DNA from 2 places in the Acutalibacter sp. JLR.KK004 genome. Region 1 is predicted to be linked to the other one. Evidence: riboswitches for the same ligand, from Rfam matches in the RefSeq annotation. Region 1 holds a riboswitch; the other holds the start of a gene.

Region 1 (11,888 bases):
ATGTCAGAAGGGCTGCAAAATGCCCGCCAGCGCCGGGAGGAGGAAAGGCTCATCCTGGAACAGGATCGCCACACCATAGACGTGCCCTTAGACCCGGTAGAGGTTTCTCCTGCTGTGGTGGCAGGGGATGTTTCAGCCCTGTTCCCCAAAGCGAAGCCCAAAAAGGAAAAGCCCCAGCGCAATGAAAAGCTGGACAAGCTTCAGGCTGTGTTTGGGATTGAGGAAGAAAAGCCTGCTGAAGGGCCTGTGCAAATACCGGAACCCCAGCCAGAGGCCCCGGAAACCCCTGCCATTGCCGAGAGCACCAGAGAGCTGGACGAGGCTTTAAAGGAGATTCAGGAAATGCCCCTGCCTGTGCCCGCCGCGGTGCCTGCGGATCCAAAGCCGCCTGTGCCTTTGGCGGAGATGGAGGATATTTCTTCCGGCTTGCAAATGGAAATGCCGGAAAAGGAGGAGCCTTCTGACAAACAGGAGGAATTCCCCGGGGCCACGCCGGAGCAGCTTGCCCTCTATCAGGCAGCAGAGCAGATGCAGGATCTCGCTTCTTATTGCTTCCCTCCCGTAAGTATGCTGAAAGAAAGCCCCAAGGTAGATCCCAGCAAGGAAACCGAGGAGCTGCAAACCAACGGGAGCATTCTGGTGGACACCCTCAGCAGCTTTGGGGTGCAGGTGAAAATTCTGGACATCTGCCGGGGGCCTTCTGTCACCCGGTATGAGATACAGCCGGCAGCAGGGGTGAAAATCAGCAAAATCACCAATCTGGCGGATGACCTGGCCCTGAACCTGGCAGCCACCGGCGTGCGCATTGAAGCGCCCATTCCCGGCAAGGCGGCGGTGGGCATAGAGGTGCCCAACAAAACCCGGAACACTGTATGTATGCGGGATCTGGTGCAGTCCAACGCCTTCCAGACCTCTAAGGGCAAGCTGAGCGCGGCCTTGGGCCGGGATATTGCCGGGCAGCCCGTCATTGCGGATTTGGCGAAAATGCCCCACCTGCTCATTGCGGGCACCACAGGCTCCGGCAAATCTGTGTGCATCAACTCCATCATTATCAGCATCCTCTATAAGGCCAACCCCAGCGAGGTGCGCTTTCTGATGATAGATCCCAAGGCTGTGGAGCTAACCGAGTATAATGGCCTGCCCCACATGCTGGTTCCCGTGGTGACTGACGCCCACAAGGCTGCTGGCGCTTTGGGCTGGGCCGTTTCAGAGATGATGAAGCGCTATAAGCTGTTTTCAGAGACAGGGGTGCGAAACCTCTCCGGCTATAACGCCCTGGCGGAATCCCAGGGCTTCCAGGATGAAAACGGACAGCCCATGCCCGCCCTGCCTCAAATTGTAATTATCATTGACGAGCTGGCGGATTTAATGATGGCTGCTCCCAAGGATGTGGAGGATTCTATCTGCCGTTTGGCCCAGTTGGCCCGGGCCGCCGGCATGCATCTGGTAGTGGCAACCCAGCGCCCCTCTGTGGATGTGGTGACAGGCCTTATCAAGGCCAACATTCCCAGCCGCATTGCCCTCACCGTATCCAGCCCTGTGGATTCCCGCACCATTTTAGACTCTGTAGGCGCGGAAAAGCTGCTGGGACGGGGGGATATGCTCTTTGCGCCTGTAGGGGTGAATAAGCCTGTGCGCGTGCAGGGCTGCTTCCTGGCAGACGAGGAGATATCCTCCATTGTGGAATTTGTGAAAAAGACCAGGGAAATAGAGTATGATGAAAGCGTGCTGGAGGAGATAGAGCGCAACGCTGCCAGCGAAGGCGGCCATGATGATGGCCTGGAAGGCGGGGAAGAGGGGCACGATCCCATGCTGGAGGAGGCAGTAAAATGCGTGGTCGATGCAGGACAGGCCTCCACCTCCCTTTTACAGCGCCGTCTGCGGCTGGGGTATGCCCGGGCCGGGCGTATTATTGATGAAATGGAGCAGTTGGGCATTGTTGGACCTCATGAGGGATCCAAGCCGCGGCAGGTGCTGATGACTTACGCCCAGTGGATGGAGCGAAACATGCAAAGGCCCGATCCGCCAGCCCCTCCGGCGGCAGATGGGCAGGAATAAGCCGGAAGGCCGGGCGCTTCTGCGCATCCGTCTGGGCCTGGTTCTGGGCGTGGTGCTTGTCTTTTCCATCACGCCCCTGGGCGCAGGGCTTTTCAGCCGCCTTTTAACAGATTCCGGCTTTAACGCCCAGGCGGAAAATCTGGACGCTGCTTTTTTGCGCGTCCACGTGCTGGATGTAGGCAAGGCTGACGCTGTCCTTCTGGAAAGCCAGGGCTGTGCGGCTCTGCTGGACGCAGGCACTAGCGAAGACGGGGAAACTGTGGCAGATTATCTTCACCGGCAAGGCATTGAAAAGCTGGACTACGCCATCGTCTCCCACCCGGACAGCGACCATATAGGCGGCATGGCCCAGGTGCTGGCGGAAATTCCTGCGGCCTGCTTCCTGCGGGGGGAGTATTGGGAGGAACCGGGCCAGGAGGCGGCAGATCTGCAAAAACTTCTTGCAGAAAGAGGCGTCCCGCAGCGACTGCTGGCCCCGGGCGAAAGCTTTTCCCTGGGCTGTGCCAGCCTTAGAGTGCTTGGCCCTTTAGAAGACTATAAAGACTCGAACAACAACTCCCTGGTGCTGAAGCTTGCCTGTTTTGACTTCACAGCCCTGTTCTGCGGAGATATGGAGAAAAAGGCGGAAAAGGACTTGCTTGCCTCTGGCGCAGACATTTCCGCCGACTTCCTGAAGGTAGCCCACCATGGCAGCCGCACTTCCACCACAGAGGATTTTGCCCGGGCGGTTTCCCCCAGGCTGGCAGTGGTGTCTGTAGGGGCGGATAACAATAACCTGCCACGGCAGGAGCCTTTAAGCGCTTTGGAAAAGGTGGGGGCCTATGTGCTGCGCACAGACCTGGACGGCAATCTGCTTTTTTCCTATAACGGAGAGCGGATTTCCATCAGGAAAGATGCCTGAGAGACAGAAAAATGGTATAGAAAGGAACGAATACGGGGCATAGGCTTCGTATTGCAGGGCGATTTTTATGAAACAGCTTATCATCGACCGTTATGAGGGAAAATATGCCATCTGTGAGGAGGGGGAGCAGAAATATTTTGCCATCGAGCTTTCCGAGCTGCCGGAAGGAGCAAAGCCTGGCTGTGTGCTGGAAATTACCGATAACGGGGAGCTTTCCCTGAACCTGGAAGAAACCCAGCGCCGCCGCCAGCGGATTCTGGAAAAACAGCGCAGAGCCTTTGGCGGGTAAACTGCTAAGAAAAAAAGCACCTGAGAGATCGGAGTCCCCGGTTTCTCAGGTGCTTTTTTCTCTGTGCCTTTGCAGGCACCTTTCCTGTTTCAGGGCATATACTGAAAGTGGCCCCTACTTCTGACGGGAATTCGGGGCACATTTCATTTAGGAGGTTTTTCAGGCGTGAATATGAAGCGGTATTCAGGCTTCCAGGCCTCTGACGGGCTGGATGGGCGTTGTGGCTGTGGCGGTTGTCCGCCTGCTCCGCCGCCCTGCTGTCCTCCGCCCCCATGGCCGCCTTGTCCTACTGGCGGCACAGGCATCACCGGCCCAACAGGTGCTACTGGTCCCACCGGGCCTACAGGCCCTACGGGAGCTACTGGCCTGCGAGGGCCAACAGGCCCTACAGGGGCAAATGGCATCACCGGGCCAACGGGGCCTACTGGTGCAAACGGGATTACCGGGCCAACCGGGCCTCGGGGCAGTACGGGGGCTGACGGCGCTACAGGTGTTACCGGGCCAGCCGGCCCTACGGGAGCCACAGGCTCAGACGGAATCCCTGGCCCCACAGGCCCGGTAGGGCCAACAGGCGCTACGGGTGCCACCGGGCCAGCCGGCCCCACAGGGGCTACAGGCTCAGATGGAGCCACAGGCCCCACAGGCCCGGTAGGGCCAACAGGCGCTGCAGGTGCCACCGGGCCAGTCGGCCCTACGGGAGCGACAGGCTTAGATGGAGCCACAGGCCCCACAGGCCCGGTAGGGCCAACGGGCGCTGCGGGAGCCACTGGGCCAGTCGGCCCCACAGGGGCTACAGGCTTAGATGGAGCCACAGGCCCCACAGGCCCGGTAGGGCCAACGGGTACTGCGGGAGCCACCGGGCCAGTCGGCCCCACAGGGGCTACAGGCTTAGACGGAGCCACAGGCCCTACAGGCCCGGTAGGGCCAACAGGTGCTGCGGGTGTCACCGGGCCAGTCGGCCCTACGGGAGCCACAGGCCCCACAGGTCCAGTCGGGCCAACAGGCGCTACGGGAGCCACCGGGCCAGTCGGCCCCACAGGGGCTACAGGCTTAGATGGAGCCACAGGCCCCACAGGCCCGGTAGGGCCAACAGGTGCTGCGGGAGCCACCGGGCCAGCCGGCCCCACAGGCACCGTAGGACTTACGCCCGTTTTAACAATCGGCACAGTAACCACAGGCGCGCCGGGTACGGCCGCTGCCGCCACCATTACAGGCACTGCCCCCAATTTCGTGCTGAACCTTACCCTTCCCAGAGGCGCTACCGGCCCCACAGGCCCTACAGGCCCTAACGAAGCGTAACCAGCCGGAAATGGCAGGGAAGCCCCTATGCCCAGGGCATGGGGGCTTTCCCCATTTGAGAGGAGGAACATATGGGAACTGTCAGCTTATGCATGATTGTCAGGGACGAGGAGGACGTATTAGGGCGCTGCCTGGACTCCGTAAAAGATTTGGTAGATGAAATCATCATTGTGGACACAGGCTCCCATGACAGGACAAAGGAAATTGCCCGGCAGTATACGGAAAAAATCTTCGACTTCCCCTGGATAGACGATTTCTCCGCCGCCAGGAATTTTTCCTTTGACAAGGCTTCCTGCGCATACTGCATGTGGCTGGACGCAGACGATATCCTGCTGCAGGAGGACAGGGAACGCTTCAAAGAGCTGAAAGCGGAGCTAAGCCCAGAGGTGGAAGTGGTGATGATGCCCTATCATGTGGGGTTTGACGAGACAGGCCAGCTCACCTTTTCCTATTACCGGGAGCGGCTTGTAAAAAACTACCGGGGTATGCGCTGGAAAGGCCCTGTCCACGAGGTTATCGAAACCCGGGGCCACCGGGTATATGCCGATTGCGCTGTCACCCACTGGAAGCTGCACCCTTCCGATCCGGACAGGAACCTGCGCATTTTCCAGGGAATACTGGCAAAAGGGGAAAGCCTGGAGCCGCGGCAGCAGTTTTACTATGGGCGGGAGCTTTACTACCACCAGGAATACGCCCAGGCCCTGGCGGTTTTTGAAGGCTTCCTATCCCAGGGCCAGGGCTGGGTGGAAAACCAAATTGACGCCTGCCGCCACTGCGCCCGCTGCTTATATGGGCTTTGCCGGGCGGAGGAAGCCCTGCTGGCATTTTTCAGAAGCTTTTCCTATGATGTGCCCCGGGCAGAGATCTGCTGTGACATCGGCCAGCATTTCCTGGACAGGGAACAGTGGCGGCAGGCGGCCTATTGGTACAGGCAGGCCCTGCGGTGCGAACGGCAGGACGATAAGGGCGGCTTTGTGCTGCCAGATGCCTACGGCTATGAGCCATACCTGGGGCTGTGCCTTTGCAGCAGCAGGCTGGGGAACGAACAGGAAGCGGAGGCCTATAACGAGCTGGCAGCGGCCTGTAAGCCAGATTCTCCGGCAATTGCCTATAACCGGGCTTATTTTGCCTCTCTCAAAAAGACCTGACAGAAATAAGCACCCGCCTGCAGAGCAGGCAGGTGCTTATTCTTGTATACTTAGGCGCAAAGGTAAGATAGGGAAGCTCAGGAGTAGCATAAAGAAGAAAAAATAAGTTTTTAGAGGAGGGCACCTATGCAAATGACAAAACGTACCAACACGACGTGACGCGTGGCTGGTATCATAGGGCTATGCCTGCATAAGAAAATACCCCCGACTCCGCCGGGGGTATTTCTTGCGCCTTTCATGCCATGGCCTTCTGGAGCGCCGCCAGTACGGTGTCAAAGTCTGCCTCAGTGATCAGGAGGGAAATCTCCACCTCCGAGGTGGTAATCAGCCGGATGTCGGCGTTTGTGCCGGTAATGGCCCCGAACACTTGGGCCGCAATGCCCGGGGTATTTTTCATGGCTGGGTCGTATACAGAGATTTTGTGGTTCACGCTGCTGACAATGACGTTTACATTTGTTTCCCGCTTGAGCTGGGTGGTAAAAGCCAGGATGTCGATAAGGTCGCTGTCGGAAATGGTGAAGGAAAGCCCGGTAAAAGCGCCGTGGGTGGGAGCCATGGAAATCATGTCGATGTTGATGTTATACCGGGAAATGGCCTCGAAAATGTGGGAGATGGAATCTACATTGGCGGGAAAACCCGCTAATGTAACCAGGGTGATGTTGTCGGTGGTGCTGATAACGGTGGAACTGCTCATAGTCTGCCTTCCTTTCCTGCCCGTCTGTCAGAGCAGATCGGACATGCTGTAAAGCCCCGGGGCCTTGCCGTTCATGAAAACCGCCGCGTTAATGGCCCCGGAAGCGAAAAGCTCCTTGGACTGGGCGGAGTGGGACAGGGTGATAACCTCGTGCTGCCCGGAGAAAATTACCTGGTGCTCCCCCACAATGGTGCCGCCCCGCACAGAGTGCAGGCCAATCTCGCTTTTCTCCCGCTTTTTCCGCTGGGAGTGCCTGTCGTACACATATTTCATGGCGTTTTCCCGTTCCCCGTTTATGGCGTCCGCCAGCATGAGAGCGGTGCCGCTGGGAGCGTCGATTTTCTGGTTGTGGTGCATCTCCAGGATTTCTATGTCAAAGGAGCTGCCCAGTACCCCGGCGGCTTTCTTGGAAAGCTCGATGAGCAGGTTTATGCCCAGGGACATGTTCCGGGAATAGAAGATGGGCATAGTTTCCGCCGCTTCCGCAATGGAGGCGGCCTGATCCGGGGAATAGCCTGTGGTACACAGCACAGCGGCTGTGCCCGGATGCGCCTTGCAGTATGCCAAAATGGCGGACAGGGCGGAGGGGTGGGAGAAGTCGATGATAACATCCGCAGGCTCCGGCACTTCCCCGATTTCCGTATACACAGGAAAGCCGATCTGGGGCGCGCCGGTGATATCCACCCCGGCGGTTATCTTGCAGTCCTCCCGCTCCCGGACAAAATTCTGTACGGCAGCACCCATTTTCCCGCCGCAGCCGCACAACAGCAGTCTTGTCATTTCCGATGGCTCCTTTCCTTTTCACGTCTGGACTGGCTTACAGCAGGCGGTGCTTTTGAAGCAGGGCTGCAAGCTTCTGCCGCTTTTCCTCCTGCATGGTGGTCAGGGGCATGCGGCAATGGTTGGTGGAGATTTTCCCCATCTGGAACAGGGCTTCCTTAATGGGGATGGGGTTCACGTCCATAAAGAAACCGTCCATCAAATCCAGGTATTCCACCTGAAGCTTCCTTGCCTCCTCCAGGTTTCCCTGGAGCATAGCGGCGGTTAAATCGTGCATCTGCCGGGGCAGTGCGTTAGAGAATACGGAAATAACCCCCTTGCCGCCTAAAGCCATTATGGGCAGGGTCTGGTTATCCTCTCCGGAGTATACGGCCAGCTTATCCCCGCACAAAGCTAGAGTACGGGCGGCGGAGGCGGTGTCACCGTTTGCCTCTTTTACGGCAACGATGTAGGGGTTATCCGCCAGCTCCTGATAGGTTTCAGGCTGGATATTGCAGCCTGTGCGGCTGGGCACGTTGTAGAGCACGCAGGGCATCTGCACAGAGTCAGCAATGAAGCGGAAGCTTTCAATAAGTCCTTTCTGGGAGGTCTTGTTGTAATAGGGGGTTACCAGCAGCAGGCCGTCGGCCCCCAGCTTTTTGGCTTCCAGGGAAAGCTCCACGCAGAATTTGGTGTCATTGCTGCCAGTGCCCGCAATGACAGGCACCCGGCCTTTCACCTTTTCTATGATAAAGCCCACTGTCTGTAAATGTTCTTCCGCGCTCATGGTGGCGGCTTCCCCGGTGGTGCCGCAGGCGATAATGGAATCAATGCCGTTTTCTATCTGAAATTCAACAAGCCGCTCCAATTCCTCCCAGTAGATTTCGCCGCAGGGGGTAAAAGGGGTGATAAGCGCCGTACCGGCGCCGGTGAACAGCAACTCTTTTGTCATAGGTATCCCTCCGAAAAATCAGTCAAATCGCCATGCGATACAGGATACGCACAAAAAGCTGTGAAAACGCGGCCTTTTGTGCCCGGTACCGTTTCCTTCTTCTGTGTTTTCAGTCAAAGTAGCCCAGCTTGCACAAAAGCTCTGCCATCAGCAGGCCGCCTCCGGCAGCGCCTCGCAGGGTGTTGTGGGAGAGGCAGACAAACTTATAGTCATACTGGGTGTCGGGCCGCAGCCGCCCGGCAGAGATGGCCATGCCGCCTTCTATATTCCTGTCCAGCTTGGGCTGGGGCCTGTCGTTTTCCTCGAAGTAATGAATGAACTGTTTGGGGGCGCTGGGCAGCTCCAGCTCCTGGGCGGGGCCGCGGAAGCTTTTCCAGCGCTCAATAATTTCCTCCACGCTTGCTTTTTTCTCCAGGGAGAAGAACACCGCTGCCATGTGCCCGTCGGACACAGGCACCCGCAGGCACTGGGAGGTGATAGAGGGAGAGCAGGCGTTTACAATGACGCCGTTTTCTACATGGCCCCAAATTTTCAAAGGCTCCTGCTCGGATTTTTCCTCCTCGCCGCCGATATAAGGGATGACGTTATCCAAAATCTGCGGCATGGTTTCAAAGGTTTTGCCAGCGCCTGAAATGGCCTGGTAGGTGCAGGCCAGCACCTTTGTCACGCCTAAGTCCATAAGGGGATGGATGGCGGGCACATAGCTTTGCAGGGAGCAGTTGCACTTAACGGCGATAAAGCCCCGCTTGGTGCCCAAGCGCTTTCTCTGGTGCTCGATGACCTTGTGGTGCTCTGCGTTTAATTCTGGAATAATCATGGGTACATCCGGCGTGCCCCGGTGCTGCTTGTTGTTGGAGATAACCGGGCACTCCTTTTTGGCATAGGCCTCTTCCAGGGCCATAATGTCCTCAGATTTCATGTTCACCGCGCAGAACACAAAATCCACCAAAGAGACAACCTTGTCTATATCCTTCTCCGCGTCATATACGGGCAGTTCTGCCATGGCAGGGGGGATGGGGGCCTCCATGGCCCAGCGGCCCTCCAAGGCCTCCTGATACGTTTTCCCGGCAGAGCGGGCGCTGGCTGCCAGGGCCGTAACCTTAAACCAGGGGTGGTTTTCTAAAATGGTGGCAAAGCGCTGGCCCACCATGCCAGTGCATCCGATAATGCCTACGCGATACTGTTTCATGTTCCAAGTTCCTTTCTTTAGTGGGAGTATGTTTCGTGTTCTGCTTAATTCCTTAGAAGCTGTACCGATAGGAGTGGTACAAATATTTTCGAGAAAATTTTGTGGGCTTCAAGGCGGAAACCGCAAGACATGCTGTGGCATGTCGAGGATTTCCAACACAGAAACCTGCAAAATTTGCCGGGAAGATTTGTGCTATGCCCTATTGGTACGGCTTCTTAGCCTTTCTTCCACCCGGCCGACCTTTCTGGCCCGCTGGGCTTTCACTTCCTCTTCCACGCGGAAATAAAGCTTCATCTGGTTCAGCATAATTTCCACATCGGCTATCTCTTCTGCAATATCGTCTGTGGTGCGCCTGCCCCGCTTATGCTTGCACAGGGCATCCTGTAGCTCTGCCATCTCTTCCAGCAGGCAGAGGATCTGGGCATCCCCGCCCCAGGTGTCCAGGGCCTTTTGAAAGACAGCACGCTCTTCCTCCGTCATAGCCATTCTCCTTTTCCCTCTTTTTACACTGGCAAGTTCTGCGGGAAGAATCAAAAAAACCGGTTGAAAACCGGCTGCCAATCTCCTATAATAGAAATGCCGCGGCGCAGGGCCGCCTGGTTAAGTAAATAGCACTCCATCATACTTGATGACAGTCGCAAAGCTGTTGGCCGCTGCGACCAGGGTCAACTTGCCGGATATCCCCTTCGGCAGCTTACCCTTTCACAAGACTTCTATGGTTCTGGCAACCTCGATCCCGCTACTTTTGAAAGCCGCGCCTCTATTCGTTCTCTATAATACCTTAGTTTTGCGCCATTGTCAATTTTTTCGGCCGGGATATTCTATGAAAATTTTACAGGACTGGTGAACGCCATGCAGGAACATACTTTACAGACCCGCGATTTTTACTATGATTTGCCCCAGGAGCTGATTGCCCAAAAGCCGGTGGAACCCCGGGACTCTTCCCGGCTGATGACCCTTGACAAGGAAACAGGGGAGATAACCCATCGCCATTTCCGGGATATTGCAGACTTGCTGCGTCCCGGCGACTGCCTGGTTTTAAACGACTCCCGGGTGCTGCCCGCCCGCATTTACGGGGTGAAAGAGGGGACAGGCGCCCATGTGGAGTTCCTTTTGCTGGAAAACAAAGAAGATGATGTCTGGGAGGCCCTGGCAAAGCCCGGCAAGCGGGCAAAAGAGGGCAGCCGCTTTACCTTTGGGGACGGGCTGCTCCAGTGCGAGGTTACAGACGTGCTGGAGGATGGGAACAGGCTTATCCGCTTTATCTATGACGGTGTGTTTTTTCAACTGCTGGACAAGATAGGCCAAATGCCTTTGCCCCCTTATATTAAGGAAAAGCTGGAGGATAAGGAGCGGTATCAGACTGTGTATTCCCAAGAGGCAGGCTCTGCCGCCGCCCCCACGGCAGGCCTGCATTTCACGCCGGAGCTGCTGGAGAAAATTAAAGAAAAGGGGGTGGAACTGGGGTTTGTGACGCTCCATGTGGGACTGGGCACCTTCCGCCCGGTAAGCGCGGAGAGAATCACCGACCACAAAATGCACGCCGAGCATTATTACATGCCCCAGTCCACAGCCGACATGATAAATGCCACCAAAGAGCGGGGGGGCAGGGTGATAGCTGTGGGTACTACAAGCTGCCGCACCATAGAGTCTGTGGCCCGGCGGGAGGGGCGCTTTAAAGAAAGCCAGGGCTGGACAGATATTTTTATCTATCCGGGCTATCAGTTCAAGGGCTTGGACGGGCTTATCACCAACTTCCACCTGCCGGAAAGCACCCTCATTATGCTGGTATCCGCTTTAGCGGGCAGGGAACATGTGCTGCGGGCCTATGAGGCGGCAGTGTGGGAACGGTACAGGTTTTTCAGTTTTGGGGATGCAATGCTGGTGGTGTGAGTAAAAATTTTGAGTAGAAAAAAGCCCGCAAAAGCGCAGTATTACTGGGGTTTCGCGGGTTTTTAGGGCTTAATTTTCAAAACAGTTTTTTAGCGTTTTTGGGGCAAAATCGGGTAAAAAGGGCGTTTTTGACCCAAACTTTTGCAAAAGTTTGAGAGCGGAAAAATCGGGATATTTATTCACTTTTATTGCATAAATAATCCCAACAATTTAACCAATATGTGGGTGTACTTAGACTAGAATTGGTGGTTCTTAAGGATTACTCAATTGAGGTGATTATATGAATCAAATAAACAAGTTTTTAAACCAGCAACAATTAAAAGCGCTATGTGGTGTTATGGCCCATACTTCTAAAGGCTTGACTAAGGATGAGCTGACAACGCTATTAGGACAATGTGCGTTTAATACTGTTGATGATGGTTCCTCTCGTAACCAGTGGGGATATACAATTGGCCTCAACAAAAGGGAGTGGCTTTATAACTGCCTTGCAACTGAACTAAACGAGAGTCATTCGTTTAGTAAGGTTTTTTCATTCGTACAGGCTGCTTTGAATCCTGCCATATATACAAGTATCGATAAAAGAGACAAATAAAGTTCTCCTTTTTGCAGGTTTGTCAGTTAACTCAAGCGGTAAATTGGTTGAAGTTTCTCAGGCTCAAACGCTTGCTGAAGTTGACCAGTGGGTAAATCATCTAAAAAAAGCACT
Region 2 (11,888 bases), 1.1 Mb from region 1:
GGCCTTAAGGGATAGGGGTTTAATTTTAGGGTCAACCCCTTTTTTAAAAGGGGTTGCAGGGTTCTTAGGGGCGAGGGTTGCCAGTGGCAACCGTCTCGAGCCGACCGAGCCGGCAGGCGAGACTCGGAGTCCCTAAGCCGCCGGAGGCATACACAGGAGGGGAGATACATGGGAGAACTGATTTGCGGGGTGCTGTGGGGCTGGCCTACCCTGGCCCTGATTTTGTCTGCCGGGGCCTATTTTTCCTATGAAACCTGCTTTTTCCAGGTGCGCAGGGCGGGGCGCTGGCTGAAAGCGGCCCTGTGCTGCCGGAAGGAAGCCCGCGGCGGGGTCAGCCAGTTCCAGGCCCTCACGGCCGCCCTGGCAGGCTCCATTGGCACAGGGAACATTGTGGGGGTGGCCGCTGCCATTATGGCAGGAGGGCCAGGGGCGCTTTTCTGGATGTGGGCCTCCTCCCTGCTGGGGATGATGACGGTTTTCATGGAAAACTATCTATGCGCCCGGTTTAAGCCTGTAAGGGGACGGGGCACGGGAGCTTTGCGCTACATAGAAAAGGCGGGGAAATACGGCGGGGCGCTGGCCCTGGTCTATGCCGCCGGGTGCTGCCTTTCCTCTTTGGGCATGGGCAACATGGTGCAGATGCACGCCTTCCGGGCCGCCTGGGAGGATCTGGGCGGTCCCGGCTGGGCGGCGGCCCTTCTGGCGGGGGCGGCGCTCTTTTTCGTGGCCCGGGGCGGGCTGGGGTTTGCTGTGAAGATAACGGAAAAGCTGGTGCCTGCCATGACCATACTCTTTATGGGCGCGTCCCTTTTTGTGCTGTGGGTTTTCCGGGAAAACCTCCCTGCCGCTTTATCCTCTATATGGGAAAGCGCCTTTTCCCTGCGGGCCGGGGCCGGAGGGACGGCGGGGATGGTGCTTGCCATGCAGGCCGGGATTTCCCGGGGGGTGTTTACCAACGAAGCGGGCCTGGGCAGCTCTGCCTTTGCCTATGAGGAGGTGGAGGGCCGCGCCCCGGCAGAGCTGGGATATATGGGGATTTTCCAGGTGTTCCTGGACACCCTGGTGATGTGTACGGTGACAGGGCTGTGCATCCTGTGCTGCCCGGCCCCCGGCCTTTCCGGGGCGCAGCTTACCTTTTACCCCTTTGAGCAGGCTATGGGGATTTGGGGCCGCTGGGCCGTATCCCTGTGTACAGTGCTTTTCGCCTTTGCAACCTCGGTGGCCTGGTGCTGTTACGGGAGGAGCGGCCTGTTCTACCTTACCCGGGGCAGGGGGCGCACAGCCTTTGCCCTGGCCTTTGCCGGGGCTGCTGTGGCAGGGTGTGTGCTGCCTTTGGAAACCCTGTTCCGCTTTGGGGACGCCTGCAACGGCCTGATGGCCCTGCCCAACATCTGCGCCCTGTTCCTCCTTTCCAAAAAGGGGCTTTCCTGGCTGGGCCAGGAGGAAAAGGGGTAGCGGAAAAAGAGGCGCATCCCCCAGCCTGACGGCCAAAAGGGTGCGCCCCGGTTTTTCTATCCTCTTTTCAGGAGCACTCCCTTATGCCCCCTGCTTTTTGCCGTGGATGGTTTTCATGGCAAACAGGGTGCCCACCATCAGCAGGATGGAGACGGGCAGGGCGATAAGGGCATTGGGTACAAAGCCCGCGAACAGGTAAGACACAAAGCTGACAGCCGCCGCTGTGATGGCATAGGGCAACTGGGTGGACACGTGATCCACGTGGTCGCACTGGGCGCCGGCGGAAGCCATGATGGTGGTGTCAGAAATGGGGGAGCAATGGTCGCCGCAGACAGCCCCCGCCATGCAGGCGGACACGCACACCACGCCCAGGGGATCGGTCAGGGGGAACACGCTGAGGGTGATGGGGATAAGGATGCCAAAGGTGCCCCAGCTTGTGCCAGTGGCAAAGGCCAGGAAGCATCCGATGAGGAACACCACAGCAGGCAGGAAAGCCTGGAAAGCCCCGGCAGAGCCTTTTACCACGCCTTCCACAAACACCTTGGCGCCCAGGGAATCTGTCATAGCCTTCAGCGACCAGGCAAAGGTGAGGATGAGGATGGCAGGCACCATGGCCCTGAAGCCCTCAGGGATGCAGTCCATGGTCTGGCGGAAGGTCATGGTTTTGCGCAGGCAGTAGTACAAAATGGTGAAGGCCAGGGCAAAGACAGAGCCAAGCATCAGGCCCACAGAGGCGTCGGAACCCGAGAAAGCCTCCACAAAGGACGCGCCCTCAAAGAAGCCGCCAGAATAAATCATGCCCACAACGCAGGAGATGATCAGCACAACAATGGGCAGCACCAGATCCAGCACGATGCCCTTCTCCTCTTCCTCCTCCCCGGCTGCGCCCGCATAGGGGTTTCTGCCGCCCCACAGGTCGCCATCATTTTGGGCGCTGCGCTCGAACCGGGCCATGGGGCCGAACTCCATCTTCATCACCGCCATGCCAATCATCATGACAATGGTGAGGATGGCGTAAAAGTTAAAGGGGATGGCCTTGATAAACAGGCTGAGGCCGTTGCCGTCCTCCACATAGCTGGCCACAGCCGCCGCCCAGGAGGAAACCGGGGCGATAATGCACACAGGCGCGGCGGTGGCGTCGATGAGATAAGCAAGCTTTGCCCGGGACACCTTGTGCTTGTCCGTTACAGGGCGCATAACAGAGCCTACGGTGAGGCAGTTGAAATAGTCGTCGATAAAGATAAGTACGCCCAGGGCCACAGTGGCAAGCTGCGCGCCCACCCGGCTTTTGATGTGCTGCGCGGCCCAGCGCCCGAAGGCGGCGGATCCGCCGGCCTTGTTCATCAAAGCCACCATGGCCCCCAAAATTACCAGGAACACCAGGATGCCGATGTTGTACCCATCGGACAGCACGCTGACAATGCCTCCCTGGAACACGTGGAGCACAGTGCCCTCAAAGGAATAGGCGGAATAGAGCAGGCCGCCTATGACAATGCCCACAAACAGGGAGGAGTAGACCTCCTTGGTGATAAGGGCCAGGGCAATGGCGATGACCGGGGGCAGCAGCGCCCAGGCGGTGCCATAGAACCCGCCCCCCTCCGCGGCGCTCTCGCCGTTTCCGGCAAGCAGGGGGCCTACAAACACTGCCACCAGGATAACCGCCAGCAGCACCCCCTTGATAAGGTTTGCTTTCTTCATGTTTTTCCCTCTCTCATGCAAAAAGTCATGACATACTCTGTCATGACTTCACAAAAAGGCATATGAATCACAACAGCGCTCCGCCCTCCCTGCAAGGAAGGCGACAGTCTGCGGGATCTTCTCCCGCAGCCCGGCAAAAGGAGCTGGGCGCTCCTTAGCCTCGGCGGCATCCCCTTTCCGCTTCCACCCTTGCCCGGGGCCTGCTGGAAACGTACTCTTGTCAGCCGCGCCTCTATCATGCTTATGCTTATCATACCCCCTCCCGCCCCGCTTGTCAAGCGGGATTTGGGGAGAGTATGTGTCCAAACGCGCGTTTTACATTCCCGGTGCAAATGCTCATGTACGGTAAAGAAGCAAGCAACCGAAAACAAGCGATAGACCGCCAGCACCACACTATTCCGAACCAAAGAAACCAAAGAGCAAAAGACAAGCATTGTGGAAATGTGCATAACAGGCTATGGAATCATGGATAACTCTATTCACAGCACATGGAAAAGCTGAAGAGCAGCTTTCCCACGTCCTGCAAACAGAGTTACCCACAATTCCATAAGACAGCCAGTTATACACATTACAGCACAATGCCGACTACTACGGAATCCCTCTCATTCATACATCTTTTGGGACATTTCCATATATGACAGACAAACAAATAAAAATTTGAACACTATCATAAAAGTCAAGAAATATTATCTTGCTTTATCTTGACTTTTTTAATCATGTCCATTATAATAAGTGCGCTTATAATAAGCAAACTTATTATTGGAGGTATCAAAAATGTTCAAGTACGAAAACATGGTGTCTGGAAATATTGACATCAAAAAATTATGGGAACTTTATAGTAATGTTTCCCGTTGGAAAGAGTGGGATAATGATGTGGAAAATGTAGTGTTGCATGGTAACTTTGCGACTGGTAGTAATGGAATTATGTCAATGAAAAATGGGCAATCACTCCCGTTTGTGATTGACAGCATTGATACTGAAAGGGAATTTACTACAAGTTCTCATTTAGGCAAGATTACCATATCGTTTGGTCATGTTATAACAGAAAGCACTATAACACATACGGTTATCATTAGTGGAGGGGCAGACGAGCAAATGGAAGGTATGGGCAGAGGAATAACAGCCAACTTGCCTAACGCAATGGATAAATTGTTGTCTATGGTATCACAATGAAGGAGTCACGATATAATTCGCGCGATGAAAGCATTGGTTTGTTATTTTGGCAAGTATCTACTCTTTGGCAAAGGGCGGTTAAATCAGTTTTACGTCAGTTTGATTTGACACATACTCAATATGTCATACTTGCTGTTATTGTTGAATTAAGTGAAAGTGATATTGAAATTACGCAAAAGAAAATATCCGATTTCTCGATGATTGACCCTATGACAGTATCGTCAACATTACGTTTGCTGGAAAAGAAAGGATTAACGCAAAGAATCCAAAGTAAAGTTGACAGTCGTGCGAATACAATCTGTAATACAGATAATGGATTATCTGTATTAAAAGAAGCGATTAAAGCAGTAGAAAGTGTTGACATTAGTTTATCCAAATTGATGAATTTCTTTCTATAAACTCCTCACTTTGGACATTCCCCAGCTCTGCCAGCAGCTTGACCGCCTTATCGTTGCCGCAGTTCAGGGCCTCTTTGATTTCATCTAAGGGATAGTAGATGAACACGCGGTTTTCTTCGTCATACCAGCCGTTCCGGGCCGACAAACCCATACGGTCAAGCATAAGGCCATAAAGCAGCTTGGCGTCGGTGGAAACGTGCTTGAACTCCAGGCCCACAATGAGCTGACGGGGGATACGGTAGAAACTGAACTGCTCCGATTCCCCGCCGTAAAAATAATCATAGTCAAGGCGGTCTTTCATGGGGAAAACTCCTTTCTATAATGATAGTATCTAAAAATTGGCATGAAAAAAGGGGCGTTCATAAAGTTCTGAACGCCCCTAGTGGGAATGTGCTTGTATGGCCGGGATATGCTGGCCTACGAAACACATACAACATACAAGAAAAGGCTCGTTCCTTTTGAAACAAGCCTTTTCTCTCGTGTACCCTGTGGTGGAGATAAGCGGGATCGAACCGCTGACCTCTTGAATGCCATGCAGACAAGAGAAAAAGAGCCGTCTCAAAACTTAGAATATATCACAGTTTTAGAACTGGTAAACGTTGGGAGATTCGGGCAACTTAACGGATTATAACAAAAGCGTGGCTGCGTCTACATTCTAAGACACCTGCTTTTGTTCGGAATTTGTTCGGAAAATGCGGGCAAGGTTATCACCACAAGCCAAAAGACACGAGCGCGAGCCCGTGTCTTTTTGATTGTTAACTTTCAATTTCAGCTTACCAGCACCATAGGCACCCCGCAATCTAAGCAAGCCACATTCACGGCCTTTGTAGCCCTCACAGAGCACCCGCAGCATGGGCATTGATACTTTCTGCTGTTGCTCCCCTTGCCGGTCTTCGGGGCCGTCCCAGGGCCGCCGTAGGGAGTACCGCCGCCGCGAATCATCCGCCCCTCGTTTCGGTTCATATGTATCTCGCCCCAGCCCTGCTCAAGTATGAACGCAAGCAGCTTGTCTGTCGGCTTGGTGATGCTCCACCCTATGGCAAAAGCAGTTGCAATTACCGAGCAATGCCCTATGGAGATCGGACTGAATATTTTGGGCGGCAAGTGGAAATTGAAAATCCTGTGGCAAATTTCCAAGGGGGCCGTGCGCTTCAATGAATTGCAGAGGCGTTTAAGGCCCTTCACCAATATAGACAGGAAACCTCTACGGCACGTCACATTTTTTCAAAAAATAAAGTGCAGGGGACAAAACTCATTTGTGTTTTGTCCCCGCACCTTTCGTTTAGATAATCATGTCCGAAAATGTATCGGCCATTCGCCCAACAAAATTCCATTGGCGCTCCATGTAAGACTTTAGCTGCTGGGTGTCTCGCTGGTAGTCTGTATAAATCATATCCAAAGCGTCAAAGTGATTTGCTATGGCCTGGGCCACATGGTAGCCGCTCTCCATTCCCGCCGAAATCCCCTCGCCCATCGGATTGAGGAACCCAGCGATCTCACCGGCAAATAGTACCCGGCCCTGTCCATAGGTGACGGAGCAACCGGGCCGGATATGGGGCATCAGCCATTTTTCCGCCTTGACCTGCTGCCCGATCTGCAAGCCGTGGTGGGTTTCCATGTAGGAGATGAACCGCTGATAGAACTGCTCGATCCTGCTGGTGTTCTTGACCGAAACGCCCAGCACCAGCATTTCATCTTTCACATTGAACCATGCGTCATACTCGGACAGCTCCGGCTGTAAGTAGGCGTAGAAGTAGTGCGGGTCTAACTGGATTGTTCCCCGGTTGAACGTCTGGAAAGTCGTGATATAATCCCGGCTGTTCCCAAGTAACTGCCGCTTTAATATGCCGGTGACACCTTCACAATCAATGACGTATCCGGCCTGCTCTGTGCAGGAGGATTCCCCCCGCAGCGTGACAGAGATCAAATTGTCCTGTTCCTCACAGAAGATGGCGTTGGTGCCGTCCCGGACTTCTGCGTCGGACGCTGCCGCCTGTTCCGTTAGCCAGTTATCAAAGGAACTGCGCCACACGTTCAAGCCGCCTTGTTCAAAGCGGAACTCTCGACCTTTATCATCTGTGAAGATCATGCCCCGGTTTTCTACCGGGGTACACGTTGCAGATAGCGGTACATCCTGTCCATAGTAGCGCCGCACCAAATCTATTGACTTCTGGATCAGGACGCCGGAGCATGATTTATAGCGAGGGAGTTTGTGCCGTTCTACCAGCAGGACGTGAAGCCCTCTTTCAGCCAGTACCTTTGCGGCGGTACTTCCGGCAGGGCCAGCACCGATAACAATTACATCGTACATGGGGCACCCCGTTTTTCTAAAGTTTCGCTTCGATTATAGCACAATTTCATGGCTGATACAACGTAAGACAGGGCTTTCGATTCAACAAAGATGAATTATAAAGGGAAGTAAAGAGAAAATTACATCATTCCAAAGAATGAGTATGAACTATACAATGTGCTTGGGTGATGTAATATGGCAGAGGTCAAGGATTGTCCCGGTTTTGAAACTTTTGGAGAGGATGTACGAGCAGGGCGTGAAGCGCAAGGAATGACACGCAGAGCGTTGGCAGAGGAAGTAAGCGTATCAACTCGCTATCTCGCCAACATTGAATTAGGTCTAATAATTCCCAGCGTCCCGGTCATGTTGCGACTGATACAAATTTGTCATTTACCTATGGAACGCTACTTCAATCCTGCGCTAATGCAGGAAAACAGTGAAGTACGCCAGAGAGTGCGTCACAAAATGCAACTATGCCCGGAAAAATATCTTCCTATCGTAGAAGCCACTTTGGATGGGGCAATCAGAATGAAAGAGTAAGAGCCGTTGATTGCGAGGTCAATGGCTCTTATTCGTATGCCCTTATCTTCAGCGGTAGGTTACGACCTACGCTTGGCCCAGCACATTCACACGCAATAATCCCCGCCGCTCTCGCCGCTGGGCGTACTCTACCAACTCACGGGCGTTGCCGGGGTGCCATGCGTAGGCAATCAGAAAGTCGCTGTTGTCCACCATGTAGCGGTTGGCCCGGACGATAGCCAGCTTCCTTGGCACTTGCTCTATCCCCGGAGGGTAAAAGGAGCCGTCAAAGCCGCTGGGTGTCTTTTCAGTCCGTTCAGCCGGGTGGTAGGGCCGCAGGCAGATCAGCCGCACGTCCGGGTGGCGCACCTTGGCCCGCTTCACCGCGCTTGCCGCCAGCGCGTCAAACCCGCCGTAGCGCCCTACCACAAACTCCCCCACACCATACTCCGTGATATGCCGCTCCACCAGGGCATCCAGTACCGGGGCCAGACTGTCCGGCGCGTCCCGGTGGCCGATAAAAAAGCAGGTTTTCTCCATCGCATGACCTCCTTGTGCCCGCCCGTTCGCCGGACGGCGGGAATACTTGACCTGTGATTGCCCTATTATATCATTGTATTGCTATAAATAGCAATTACATTCTCTAAATAAATCCCCGTTTTCGTGTTACCCTTTTATCGGAAAGAGGGGTGCGCTATGGAAACGGAATATCGGGAACAGTACATCCGCTTCGGATTGAAGGTGCAATACTACCGAAAATTGCAGGGGCTGACGCAGGAGGCGTTTGCGGATAAGATCGGGCGGTCATGGTCGTATGTCTCTAAAATTGAAAGCCCCACGCGGGTCTTTGGCGTGTCGTTGGAAACGCTGTTTAAGATCGCGGATGTACTGGAAGTTCCCGTTTCAAAGCTGTTTGAGGAATGAAAAAAGCCGCCCTGGACGAACTGTTTCCAGTCAGTCCAGGGCGAAAATTATACGTCTGCGGGGTCAGTAGGCAGGTGTGCCGTATCCATAAATTTCATAATGGCCTATGGCGTAGCGGTTCTCCCGGCAGCTATCGCCGGAGTTGCCCTCCACGGTGTAGACAAGACCGTTCTCCACCTTCTCCACAATGCCCACATGGTCGGCAAGGCCGTCCTGGGGGCCAGAGCTGCCCTTGTTGTCCCAATCAAAGTACACGATTTCCGCCATCGCCGCTTCCTCCGCCGCTGCCTGGATGTTGTTCATCAGGCCCACCCACTTCATCTGATCGGACGCTTTCAGTTCCTCGGTCACGCCCTGCTCCCGCGCCATTTGCGCCGTCAACCGCTCCACCATCTCGGTGGCCTCCCGGTCGATCTTCTCCAGATGGGCGTTCAGTTCCCCGGTCAACAGCATCCCGGTGTAAATCCCGTGCCGGTGATTGGCGAGGAAACTGCGCCGCAGCATCCCATATTTTCCGACCTTCGGTGCCTCCGGCACGTCCAGATTGGGCAGACGGTAGCCGCTCTCCGTTCTGTATGTCAGTTCCATGCTCAACGCTCCTTTCATGTCTTACTCTGCCGTTATTATACTGCCTGTCAGGATTCCCGGCAAATGTGCGATTTTGTTTTTCTTCCTCCCAATAGAGGGGTAACACGGTGCTGGCGATCTCACGCAGGGGCATTTCAGCTATATCACTGGCCGCGGCCCCCAGGATGGCAAAGACGATCATGTGGCGTACCTCCGGGTCGAAGCGTTCCAGCGCCATGATGTCGTGCCCCTTCAATTTCTCCGCACCGGATTGCTGCCTGGCCTCGGCAATCTTTTCCCCAATCGTCCGGGGCGGGTAAGGCAGACAGTAATTCTTTTGAATATCCCGCACGATGTCCATGCACTCGGCATCCGTCAGAACGCGCAGCTTTGCCATCAGATTTTCCGCTGCCTTCCGCTGTTCGGGACTCTTTGTGTACCGGACAGTCATGTAAAGCTCGTTCAGGACTTTGGATTGATAGTCGCCCTCAACCTGAAAAAGCAGCCGTTTTTCCATTTCATTTAATTCCATGTGAATCTCCTTTCTTCTGAAAATGGGTATGAAAAAAGGGCGCCCACCTGCAAAAGTGAAACGCCCACGGCAATCAGCGATCCGGCAATATACCGGACCGCTGGCACTATTAAATTTTGTCGTTAATGAAACAGCCTCCTTTATTCGATAATTTTCTCGTCATATTTCAACTTGGAAAAGGAATTGAATAAATGACGGCAAACGCTCAAACCCCTTGAAAATAAAGGCTTTTTCCGTTTGTCGTTATTATACCGTAACGGCATACCTACGCAACCTTTTTTAACAACATCCCCCTCACGAAGAGCTTCTATGATATATTATTAGACTCGAATTTACTATATTATTCACCAAATTAAACAGTAACAAGTGCACAAAAAATGTGCAAGATGACAATAAACTCATTTTTGTCGTCAGCTTTATGTAAGGGAGTATACTCTATTGTAAATCATGCAATCGAGTCTTTTTTCTTTTCATATATTAATCCATATTCGTATCATAGGAGTCGAAGATTAGCATAGTTGGAATTTTTCGTCATCCATGATAATTTAGCCTGAAAGATATCTTGTGTTTAAATATTATAGATATATCATAGATAAAAGTAACACACTTCGATTAAATTCAAACAGAAGTGTGTTAGCTAATTTACATCATTGTAGTAATATATGTTTCAAGTTGGTTTATTGTAATATCAACATCCGCAATATTTTTTCGCAAAAGCCTATGAAGATCCTGATTAATTTCTATATCCTTGCCTTTAATGCAAATAGTTTTCTCACCGAATGTGATATGCCCTAGACGATTACGATACATATTGATTTTATCAATATAGTATTGTTTGAAATCTTTTGGGCATACAGTATCTGGCAGATTGTAGGCAGTAAATAGAATCGGTAAAATCGTTTGAAGTATGTCTAATCTGTCAGATATACTCAACATACGCTCATTGTTATTTGCATATTCAAAAATAATGGCGGAGGACTTTGCCGTTTCGACTTGTTTTGTAATCCATGCTTTTTTTCCGTCCAATAATCCAAAGAGAGTTTCAGTTAATGATGCTTTTTGCGTTTCATTAAACTTTTGCCAACAGATATTCAAGATTTCTTTAATTCTTAATTCAAAATCGCTAGTGTTATCGAGAACAAAGCCACGCAAATTGACAACATCTTCTGAGCGTCTTACTATTTTACTTATGATTTTTTCAATCTTCTCTGTAAAAATAGTATAGTCGCGTTTTGTTAAATAAACACCATCAATTGGTGGCATATTGGCACTGATAGCAGCCAACATAGCATCTTCTTCCGAAGAATAAAACAAAATATCAGTTAGTATATTGCTTTCTCGCAAAGCTGAAACAATTTTATCACCAGTTACCCCATCTGCCAACTTGAAATCCATTAAAATTAAATCATAATCATTACATTCAGCGAATTGACTTCCATTGTGCCATCTCCACTAATAGTAATTTTGTTTTCGGATTTGCTGGATTTTACTGTGCCAGCCGTAGTTTCATCACCAATCGGAACGTCAGCAGCGACACCCTCTTTGATTAATTTATCTACATCCGCAAATTTATCCTGAACCTTTTTAAAGTTGTCGTTAATCTTTCGGGCGACTTCTGCACCAGAATCCGAATTGGCCTGTGTCGTACCAGCCCTCAACAACTCATAAACAAAATTCATTAATCAGTCACCGCCTCCCTTTTTAAGCATACAGAATATAATCTGAACATAACGCAGCGGTATTAAAAAGGAATCCTTTATAGTCCTCTGGCTGTCCTACTGGAGCAAAGCAGCTACCAGCAACAACAGGATCATCACCGCCTCCGGGCGGATCATACGGAGGACTATGGACGGGATAGAATACACCCCAATAAAATCCATAAGCCATAGACATATTGCATCACCGCCTTAATAGATAAAACAAATAATACAATCGTTTACTGACGTTTTGAATTTTACTTCTCGGATTTCAGCAGTATTTGTGCCGCCAAGTGCAATGCTTGAGAAATTGCCTAATCCGTCAGTTGTAAATTCAAATCCATCCATAAGAAATTCTGTATAAGCCGCTGTTTTAATGGTGATGTGATATAACTTGTCTGCAAGTGAACTCGGCTCAACCTTTTTAACTTCTGCCAAACAACGTTCAACGACATTTTCATTTGCAGCAAAGTTGGCGTGTAATAATCCACCTTGTTTTCTTACCATTATTTCACCACCTTTTATAAATAGAGTTCTTTATGTTATTCTACAATTATCACATAATCGACCTCTTCCAAAGTCATATTGTCAAAATCACTCAGAGTTAAATCGTCCATTTCATATAACAACCGATA

What was found. Region 1 has a riboswitch for lysine ahead of VSQ30_RS10155 (nucleoside triphosphate pyrophosphohydrolase family protein). Riboswitches for the same ligand answer to the same signal wherever they lie in the genome.
Region 2: another riboswitch for lysine. It lies ahead of VSQ30_RS04090 (Na+/H+ antiporter NhaC family protein); the one in region 1 lies ahead of VSQ30_RS10155 (nucleoside triphosphate pyrophosphohydrolase family protein).

What each region holds. Positions count from the first base shown of each region.
Region 1 is NZ_JAYMNQ010000001.1:1,834,728-1,846,615, reverse strand. Features, by position in the region: gene VSQ30_RS10200 (DNA translocase FtsK 4TM domain-containing protein) at 1-2,058, shown strand, start outside; gene VSQ30_RS10195 (ComEC/Rec2 family competence protein) at 2,045-2,959, shown strand; gene VSQ30_RS10190 (DUF3006 domain-containing protein) at 3,027-3,248, shown strand; gene VSQ30_RS10185 (collagen-like domain-containing protein) at 3,420-4,547, shown strand; gene VSQ30_RS10180 (glycosyltransferase) at 4,619-5,695, shown strand; gene VSQ30_RS10175 (ACT domain-containing protein) at 5,931-6,389, opposite strand; gene dapB (4-hydroxy-tetrahydrodipicolinate reductase) at 6,417-7,169, opposite strand; gene dapA (4-hydroxy-tetrahydrodipicolinate synthase) at 7,207-8,100, opposite strand; gene asd (aspartate-semialdehyde dehydrogenase) at 8,210-9,289, opposite strand; gene VSQ30_RS10155 (nucleoside triphosphate pyrophosphohydrolase family protein) at 9,482-9,769, opposite strand; lysine riboswitch at 9,891-10,060, opposite strand; gene queA (tRNA preQ1(34) S-adenosylmethionine ribosyltransferase-isomerase QueA) at 10,142-11,182, shown strand; gene VSQ30_RS10145 (hypothetical protein) at 11,463-11,774, shown strand; gene VSQ30_RS10140 (TIGR02391 family protein) at 11,818-11,888, shown strand, end outside.
Region 2 is NZ_JAYMNQ010000001.1:689,497-701,384, reverse strand. Features, by position in the region: gene VSQ30_RS04100 (polysaccharide deacetylase family protein) at 1-15, shown strand, start outside; gene VSQ30_RS04095 (alanine/glycine:cation symporter family protein) at 169-1,455, shown strand; gene VSQ30_RS04090 (Na+/H+ antiporter NhaC family protein) at 1,537-3,153, opposite strand; lysine riboswitch at 3,219-3,396, opposite strand; gene VSQ30_RS04085 (SRPBCC family protein) at 3,928-4,326, shown strand; gene VSQ30_RS04080 (MarR family winged helix-turn-helix transcriptional regulator) at 4,323-4,724, shown strand; gene VSQ30_RS04075 (replication initiator protein A) at 4,690-5,025, opposite strand; gene VSQ30_RS04070 (hypothetical protein) at 5,493-5,687, opposite strand; gene VSQ30_RS04065 (winged helix-turn-helix transcriptional regulator) at 5,716-6,081, shown strand; gene VSQ30_RS04060 (NAD(P)/FAD-dependent oxidoreductase) at 6,007-7,035, opposite strand; gene VSQ30_RS04055 (helix-turn-helix domain-containing protein) at 7,210-7,554, shown strand; gene VSQ30_RS04050 (hypothetical protein) at 7,621-8,073, opposite strand; gene VSQ30_RS04045 (helix-turn-helix domain-containing protein) at 8,230-8,457, shown strand; gene VSQ30_RS04040 (TnpV protein) at 8,521-9,045, opposite strand; partial or broken gene VSQ30_RS04035 (DUF5720 family protein) at 9,260-9,385, opposite strand; gene VSQ30_RS04030 (hypothetical protein) at 10,199-10,951, opposite strand; gene VSQ30_RS04025 (hypothetical protein) at 10,957-11,235, opposite strand; gene VSQ30_RS04020 (hypothetical protein) at 11,464-11,760, opposite strand; gene VSQ30_RS04015 (hypothetical protein) at 11,796-11,888, opposite strand, start outside.